DNA from 2 places in the Shewanella decolorationis genome. Region 2 is predicted to be linked to the other one. Evidence: riboswitches for the same ligand, from Rfam matches in the RefSeq annotation. Region 2 holds a riboswitch; the other holds the start of a gene.

Region 1 (4,600 bases), 870 kb from region 2:
TTAACGAGCCAGAAAGACTCAAGATGCGCGAAACCACGGACAAACTTATTCGCACTATTGAAGACTTAGACGCCCTGCGTGATAGGGCCAATGTGACCCAAGAAGAGTTACTCAGCCAGCAATCGGAGCAGCTAAACAAGCGCTTGTATTTCTTATCCTTAGTCTCGGCCATTTTCTTGCCGCTGGGCTTTTTAACCGGCTTGCTTGGGGTGAATATTGGTGGCATTCCCGGTGCGGATAATACCTGGGCCTTTGCGACCTTCTGCGGCATTCTTATCTCGCTGGTCGCCCTGCAAATGGCGCTCTTCTATCGCTTTAAGTGGTTGTAGACTGTAATAAAAAACGCCAATCTCATGATTGGCGTTTTGTTTTACCTATTGCCGTTACTGTGGCAACTCAAACAGATTCGTCATAACTTTATAAAGCTCAGTACCTTGATGCACTGACGCCGAGGCAAAATGGAGTATGGGCACGCAATCCTGCGGCAAACTGAGCGCCGTGAGCTCCCGCTCACTGCCATATAAGTCAAGGCGCAGCAGATTAACTAAGGTCTCACCCGCCGCCAGTGGCTCTCCCACGGGCGCCACATATTCCACTAATCCTGCCATGGGCGCATGATACTTTTTGTAATCCTTAAGATAACAGCCAAAACGCGGCATCTTTGCGGGCGCGACTCGCTCGGCGATCACCCCTCGATGACTCAAATAGGCCAAAATGCCTTTGGCATCGACTAAAGCATCCTCAAGGCAAATGCGTTCTTGGCTCGCCAGTTCCAAGGTAAAAGCAGAAACGGCAATCTCGAGATCCCTACCCTGCGCTTTCGCCACTTCACTCAATTGCCACCAAGGGCAAAATGCCGCTTCATCCATAGCCCCGCCAAAACTATTGGGGATCACTAAGGTATAAGGAATCGAGAAAAACTGCGCCGCTGCAAGGTCATATTCTGGGCAATACAAATGTTTACAGGATTTAGGCCCGGTATGCAGATCCAATACTATATCCGCCTCGTGTGCCATGGCCTGCAGATTAACCGCTAATCTGTGACCCGTCGTCACGCCCCACTCGTTGCGTAAACGCTGCTGACACGCCTCGACTAAGGTGCTGCGGTAAGCTTGGATAAGTGCGCTATCGCTAAGCTCGGCATGCTCACGGTACCAAGCGGGCAAATCAATCGAGTGATTTAAGTACTCGCGGTTCCAGTTTGCCCCTGTGATAGGGTCAAAACGCCCCAGTGTAAACTCGCCACTCTTTTGATTAATTCCCAGCGGATTCGCTAAGGGCACTAAGGTAATTTCCCCTAAGATATCGCAGTGTTCGAGCTGCTTCATCAATTGATAAATCACCGCATTACCTTGCACCTCTGCGCCGTGGACGTTGGCCTGAATATACACTTTAGGGCCAGCGACATGACCACTTGGCTTAAAGTGGTAAATCGGCAGGGTGAGTGCTTGCCCTGCGGCAAGCTCCCCAATGGTTAAAGACGATGCAATCGGTTGCATATTACACGCCTTCGAACAGATTTTCGTGCAACGCTTTAACCACTTGCGCCGCTTCAGATTCGGCTACCAATACGCACAAGTTATGTGGGCTGGCACCTTGGCAGATCATGCGCACATTATGGGGCTCAAGCACTTCAAACACCCGGCGGCAAATGCCCGCAGTCGTAGCGATGCGATTACCGATAATCGCCACCAGTGCTAAACCATCTTCAACACGCACACGGCAATGCTGTGATAATTCCTGCAACAGCGCTTCGCTCAACAGCCCTTGGCCGCTAGAATCAGAGCCGGTTTTATCTAGGGTGAGCGATACGTTAACTTCGGAAGTGGTGATCAAGTCCACACTGATCTTATGTCTTGCCAGTGTGGCAAAGGTTTCCGCCAAGAAGCCCTGTGCATGCAGCATTTGCAGGCTGTGTAAATTGAGTAGCGTTTGGTCGCGGCGCAGCGCAACCGCGCGAAACACGGGCGCATCTTCAACCTGATGACGGATCCACGTGCCGCCCTTTTCAGGCTCCTTACTTGAGCCGACAAACACTTGAATTTGTTGGCGCACCGCAGGAAGAATCGTCGCAGGATGCAGCACTTTAGCACCAAAAGTCGCCATTTCGGCGGCTTCGTTAAAACTGATTTCGGCTATAGGATGGGCGTTTGGCGCAAGGCGCGGATCGGTCGTGTAAATCCCGGCCACATCGGTCCAAATCTCAACCGCAGAGGCTTTTAAGGCTTCGGCTAACAGTGCCGCAGAATAGTCACTACCGCCACGGCCAAGCGTAGTGGTTTGTCCGGCTTCATCTGAACCAATAAAACCTTGAGTCACAATCACTTGTTCAGATAACAACGGCAGTAAATGCTCACGTGAGAGAGAGGCAATTTGCTCAACCTGTGGCTCGGCGCGGCCAAAATGGCTGTCGGTTCGCAGCACACGGCGCACATCAAAGGCACTCGAGTTAGCGCCTTTTTCCCGCAATACCGCCGCAAATAATGCCGACGAACACTGCTCGCCAAGGGACAATAACTCATCCATGGTGGCCTTGCTGCGCTGGGATGCTAGCGCTTCGCTCAATACCGCCATACGGCTTAATAGCTTATCCAATGCCGCGGCTACATCGTTGGGACGACCCAGTTTATCTAAAATTGCGTATTGAATTTGCGCGATTTGCTTTAAGCGCTGTAAACGACCATCGTCGTTCATCGACTCTTGGGTGAGCTCAACCAAAAGGTTAGTCACGCCACTGGAGGCACTAACCACCACTAAACGGCAATCGGGATTGCCCAGTACGATATCGGCGCAGCGATTCATTGCACCGTAATCGGCGACAGAGGTACCACCAAATTTTGCGACAACAAGAGACATTATCGTACCTCCGCAGAAGCAGAAGACACGGCACAAACAAGGATAAGATATTGATTAACTAACATGATTACGCTCCGAACTAACTTCGTTCGAAGAGCCTGGTGCTCAATGATACGCACCCCAATAGAAGGGAAACAGCAATCGTCACCAGAAGCTCTCCACCAATTACAGGTGACAATCGTTAGGATTCAGCCTAAGCGACCGACATAAACATGCAGCAACCACATCTATGCCTCGGCGTTAATCTCCCTCATCAATCATCGCTGGAGTTTGTGCTCCTCTGACTGACTACCTAGTTAACGCTCCTCTTCTGTTCCTTTCCGCCGGAAAGGGACGAAAAAAGTAGCAATAAACCCCTAATGAAGTCAATGCTAATTTCACACACTATATACAAATTCAATAAACGCTTTTAAAAACAATGGGAATTTAAGATGAGTAGTTAAAGCAGACAAGTCAGAAGCTGTAGCACTGAGATGGCGTAAATAACAAAATAACCAACTTAGCCTTACCCTGAGGCAAAGCTTAGTTGGAGAGTCGAAACCGCGCTGACGAGATTAAGTCGTTAAATCGGGCAGTTCGTAAACTAAGCGAACATAGTCGTTAAATCTGCCTAAACACACCTCGGTATGTCCGGTTAAGGTGCAAGGCACTAAACTCACCTCGCCCTTTTCAACCATGTAGATGGCATATTGATTAAACTTTTTCCCTAGCTGCAGCGCCATATTTCTATCCACAAACACCGCCCAGCTCTTTTCCATATGGGATAAATCTGGCGATGCGCCCACCATTGCACGATAGGGGCTACCGATTAATTCAATATCACGGAGGAGTTGGCGGTCGAGTAAACGGTTTTGGCTGGGACTAAGGAGGGTTGAAGCGGGATTATGGGCGGTTATTACGGCAAAGGAGAAATCACAGGATAATGCTTGAGTAAGCAAAAACAACGGCGATTGATAATGCTGCCACAAATCTTGAGTCATGTTGTCCATTGGTAGTCTAGTCGAAAAATGAACCCGCGCTAGTGTAGCAGAGCGCCTCAAAAATCCAAAGAGGCGTGAACTGGCTCACAAGAATTAGAAATACATTAGTTATACTAATCAATGACTAAAGTAAATATCATGGTAAATCAGGCCCTCAACGAGAAATTTGTTAACATTTCATTTGTTAACAAATGCCTAAAACGAGTACAATGTCGCCATTGGCTAGTTAAGCAGATAACATTAAGTTTGCTTAATCTTGACAAGGGTTTGTTAGATTCATCTGCGAAATCACCTTAAGCTAGCCAGACATCTTTTAAAATGTGTTCTACATTTGAGTTAGCATTTAAACATTTTAAAAAAAACAATAGTTAAGGAACTATTTATAACTATTGCTTATCGAAGTTGATACTAGTTACGTTTTAACGTATTACACTTTAAACGTGCACTTTATATACATCCTGACGTGTCGCCGTAAAGATCTTTCCTTTGAAGCACAGAGCAGTTAGAGGAAGTATCAACATTTTATGAATATAAGGATCCGATGTAAGTGGTTCTTATGGTTAGAATAAAATTGGTTAAAATTTAGGTAATTAATATGCAAAATCCGCACATTCTGATCGTTGAAGATGAAGCCGTTACCCGTAACACGCTGAGAAGTATTTTCGAGGCAGAAGGGTATGTGGTCACTGAGGCCAATGATGGCGCAGAAATGCATAAGGCTATGCAGGAAAACAAAATTAACCTAGTGGTTATGGACATTAACC
Region 2 (4,600 bases):
CGCTGAAAAAGCACGGCTTAAATATCACCGCCGTACCACCACGTTATAAGTCAACTTACTTTGCCCACGCCTTCCCAGGTGGTTACTCAGCAAGTTACTACGCTTATATGTGGAGTGAGATTTTAGCAGCTGACGCCTTTGCTTATGTGCAAACGCAAGGTGGTCTCAACCGTGAAATCGGTATGAAATACCGCAAAACGATCCGCGAAGTGGGCAACAGCATTGCACCAATGGAAGCCTACAAAAACTTCCGAGGTCAAGAGCCTACCACCGAAGGGTTATTGAATCGACGTGGACTCAACACCGCCCTGTAATTTGGGATGAGTGAACGATAAAAAATCAGCCAGCATAATGCTGGCTGATTTGTTTTTAGCGCTCGGTAAATACACAGAGAAGACTCGCGAATAAACCGCTCGCTGAAGTCAGGCTTATTTCGCGTTACTTTGGGATTTAAACCGTAACCACACAATGCTCAAGACAAACAGCACGCTACAGGTCAATAGTCCCGCATTCACCGATTCTGTAAAGCCAAGCACCACATAACCCACCATGCTGATCAGCGCCACAATCACAGCGTAAGGCAGCTGAGTCACAACATGGTCAATATGGTGACAGCTCGCGCCAGTTGACGACAAAATCGTGGTATCCGAAATCGGTGAGCAGTGATCACCAAATACCGCGCCCGCCAACACCGAAGCCAGCATTGGTAACATCATAGCTGTGTGGCTGCCCATCGCCATATCGGCGGCAATCGGCAGCATAATACCAAACGTGCCCCAACTGGTGCCGGTAGAAAACGCCGTCAGACCCGCTAACACAAACATCAATGCAGGTAAGAAGGCAAAGGGAATGTTCCCTGTGGCGAGGCTTGCCATAAACTTACCAGTCTCAAGCTGGCCAATCACGCCCGCGATGGTCCAAGCAAATAACAGGATATAAATCGCAGGCAGCATAGAGCGAGCGCCCTGCACCACGCCTTTGACGACCATCGACTTTTCAACGCCTTGTACTAGGTTAAGCACCAGCGCAACCGCTAAACCAATCAGTGCACCAAAGAACAGTGATGAACTCACATCGGTTTTTTCAAAAGCAGAAATAATATTAAATTCAATGCCTTCTTTCGCTAATACCTGGGCACCGCTGTCGATCATAAAATACAGGGTCGCAAATACCAGCACGGTAATAGGTAAGAATAAACCGAGAATTTTACCCGTTTCGGCTTCGGGTAAATCGGCATTCGCCCCAGGTGGTAATCCTTTATTCTCATCATATAAATTACCGCGCTGCGCATTTAATTCATGCTCACGCATAGGGCCAATATCTAAGCCCATGAATGCAACACAAAGTAATAATAATAAAGAGAAAATAGCGTAGAAATTCATAGGGATCATTTGAATAAACACACTCAAATGTCCAGAGTCAGCAAAACCGTGGGCGGTTAATATGCCGCCGATCAGCGCGATAATATAAGCGCCCCAACTGGATACCGGCGAAATAACGCAAACTGGCGCCGCCGTTGAATCTAATAAATAGGCTAACTTAGCGCGGGAAATATAATAACGATCGGTGACGGGTCTGGCGACGGAACCTACGACTAAGCTATTGAAATAATCGTCAATAAAGACAACACAGCCTAAAAACATGGTCAGTAATTTGGCATCGCGTTTATTGCGAATATGCAGGCGCGCCCAATCGGCAAATGCCCGCGCACTACCACTGACAGTAATTAATGCCGTGATCATCCCTAATACAATTAAAAAGCCGAGAATGTATAAATTCCAAGAATTTACGCCATCTTCTGACCAAAAGAGTCCTTTTACACTGTTAAATAAAAACTCACCGCTGGCCACAGGTGAAAATTGATTGAGTAATAACACCCCAATCACAATACCTAAACCGAGGGAAAGGAGAACGCGGCGAGTGAAAATCGCCAACACAATTGCGACCACAGGCGGCAGCAGAGAAAGTGCCGAATCGGCGTAACTTACTACAGTCATTGATTATTTCTTCGTCAAAATACGAATGGAGGGCGACTGAACTGGTGGGAAAAGGCAATAGATACCCAAGATCACCTGTCCTATCAGTAGCGCTCCATAGTAACTATTCCTAATATCCGTATCAGAAAATACTATGGCAGTGTTGTACCTATTCGGCACAACCCCAGCAGTTGATCGTGATAAATCAAACCACTTCGGCACCAAATCCTTTCGCGAACGATCAACGGAATCACCCTACTGATCACTACTGATATTTGGTGCGCCTCTACTTCTAAGAACGCCCATGCACGGGCGTGAGGCACATAAAAACATAAGCGGCTAAGCAGTTGCCACCGCAAAGCCGCTTACTTTGACTTAGATCACGGATAAAATCAACCTAGAGTTGAAATCAACTCTGGAACGGCGTCAAACAGGTCGGCTTCGAGACCATAATCGGCCACCTGGAAGATTGGCGCTTCAGGATCTTTGTTGATTGCCACAATCACCTTTGCGTCTTTCATCCCAGCTAAATGCTGAATCGCGCCCGAAATCCCCACGGCGATGTAGAGGTTCGGTGCCACAATCTTACCGGTTTGACCCACTTGCAGATCGTTAGGCACAAAACCTGCGTCAACCGCGGCGCGTGAAGCCCCAACCGCGGCACCGAGTTTGTCCGCCAGTTGTTCCAACATACCGAAGTTTTCACCGCTGCCCATACCACGGCCACCAGAAACGATAATGCCCGCATTACCTAACTCTGGACGTGCTGAAACAGTCAATGATTGAGACACAAACTGGGTTTTGGCTTCAAACACTTTATCTAAGGTAGCCACGGCAGCACTGTTGCCCTGCACCGCCGCATCGAAGGCACTGGCACGGACTGTCATAACTTTAATCGCGTCATGGCTTTGTACTGTTGCTAAAGCGTTTCCTGCGTAAATTGGGCGAACAAAAGTGTCACTGCTCACCACGCCAATCACTTCCGAAATCTGCGCTACATCTAAAAGCGCCGCCACACGCGGTAGCGTATCTTTGCCAGCACTCGATGCTGCAGCCAAGATATGGCTGTAGTTTGGTGCTAAGTCCACCAGCAATTTAGCTACGTTTTCGGCTAAATGCGCTTCATAGGCACTATTGTCGGCGACCAATACTTGAGCGACGCCTTGCAGGGCTTGCGCAGCTTGTGCCACGGCGCCACATTGGTGACCCACCACCAATACATGCACATCGTCACCAATTGCACGCGCGGCGGTGACAACCTTTGCGGTATCCAGTTTCAGTGCCGCATTATCGTGTTCTGCTAATACTAAAATGGCCATGTTAGATCACCTTCGCTTCATTTTTTAACTTTTCAACCAGCTCAGCTACCGACGCAACCATGATGCCTGCTTTACGCTCTGCAGGTGGCGTCACCTTCACCACAGTTTGATGGGCTTTTAGCGTCACACCTAAATCCGCAACAGTGAGCACATCTAATGGCTTACGTTTAGCTTTCATGATGTTAGGTAATGAAGCGTAACGAGGTTCGTTCAAACGTAAATCGGCTGTTACCACAGCAGGCAGCGGCAGACTTAAGGTTTGCATCCCGCCATCTATCTCGCGAGCCACTTGCACTGAATGACCTTCAACTTTGATTTCAGAAGCAAAAGTGGCTTGTGGCATATCCATTAATGCCGCAAACATTTGACCAGTTTGGTTATTATCGCCATCGATAGATTGCTTACCAAACAGCACTAATTGCGCTTGTTCTTTTTCTTGTACGGCTTTGAGTAATTTGGCAATCGATACTGGGGTTAACTCTTCTTCAGTATCAATGTGAATCGCACGGTCAGCACCTAATGCTAACGCGGTACGTAATTGTTCTTGAACAGCTTTATTGCCGATACTGACGACCACTACTTCAGTAGCACTGCCCGCTTCTTTTAAACGAACCGCTTCTTCTACTGCAATTTCACAAAAAGGGTTCAACGCCATTTTGAGGTTTGCGGTATCAACGCTGGTGTTGTCAGCTTTTACCCTGACCTTCACATTGGCATCAACTACGCGCTTAACAGGCACCAATACTTTCATAGGGTTTCCTTCCTACACTTTCATGTACATGGACAAAACATTGGTCATCACCAATGCAGGATAGAGCCACTTTACGTCCTGTTAACGTTAACGTCAACCAAAGTCAAACGCCTGTTTGCATTTTTTAAGACTGTGGTATTGGCCACATTTTTGAACAGTTATTTGCCACATATAAAAAGTTCAAAAATTAAATAATATTTAATTTCTGTTTATTGCATAATTTTATTTGATTCGAGCAATATTAGTTTCTATCATTTAGCTGTTGTTCACCATTATCCTGTAATAAAAATAGAGTGGGACGAAAATAGATATGAGCGAATTTTTAGAAATATTAACTCACGGTCGTCGTTTTAAAGCTGCTGTAAAAGATTTGAGCCTCGAAGAATTGCGTGATTTAGCTGCAAAACTGGATAAGATTCTCACAGAGCGTGAATCTATGGCTGAAGAAGAACAGCAAGCTATCGCTGCTCGTAATGCAAAGATCGAAGAAATCCGTCAACAAATGGAAGCTGTTGGTTTATCAATCGACGATTTAGGCGGTGTTGCAGTTAAAG

What was found. Region 2 has a riboswitch for lysine ahead of EYR25_RS06320 (Na+/H+ antiporter NhaC family protein). Riboswitches for the same ligand answer to the same signal wherever they lie in the genome.
Region 1: it holds a riboswitch for lysine, as region 2 does, so the genes downstream of both, lysC (lysine-sensitive aspartokinase 3) here and EYR25_RS06320 (Na+/H+ antiporter NhaC family protein) in region 2, are expected to answer to the same signal.

The regions. Positions count from the first base shown of each region.
Region 1 is NZ_CP037898.1:529,541-534,140, reverse strand. It holds gene EYR25_RS02310 (zinc transporter ZntB) at 1-329, shown strand, start outside; gene EYR25_RS02305 (succinylglutamate desuccinylase/aspartoacylase family protein) at 384-1,499, opposite strand; gene lysC (lysine-sensitive aspartokinase 3) at 1,501-2,856, opposite strand; lysine riboswitch at 3,000-3,174, opposite strand; gene EYR25_RS02295 (DUF3293 domain-containing protein) at 3,411-3,845, opposite strand; gene arcA (two-component system response regulator ArcA) at 4,432-4,600, shown strand, end outside.
Region 2 is NZ_CP037898.1:1,402,331-1,406,930, reverse strand. It holds gene EYR25_RS06325 (M3 family metallopeptidase) at 1-314, shown strand, start outside; gene EYR25_RS06320 (Na+/H+ antiporter NhaC family protein) at 429-1,997, opposite strand; lysine riboswitch at 2,077-2,273, opposite strand; gene EYR25_RS06315 (electron transfer flavoprotein subunit alpha/FixB family protein) at 2,369-3,295, opposite strand; gene EYR25_RS06310 (electron transfer flavoprotein subunit beta/FixA family protein) at 3,297-4,046, opposite strand; gene EYR25_RS06305 (H-NS histone family protein) at 4,357-4,600, shown strand, end outside.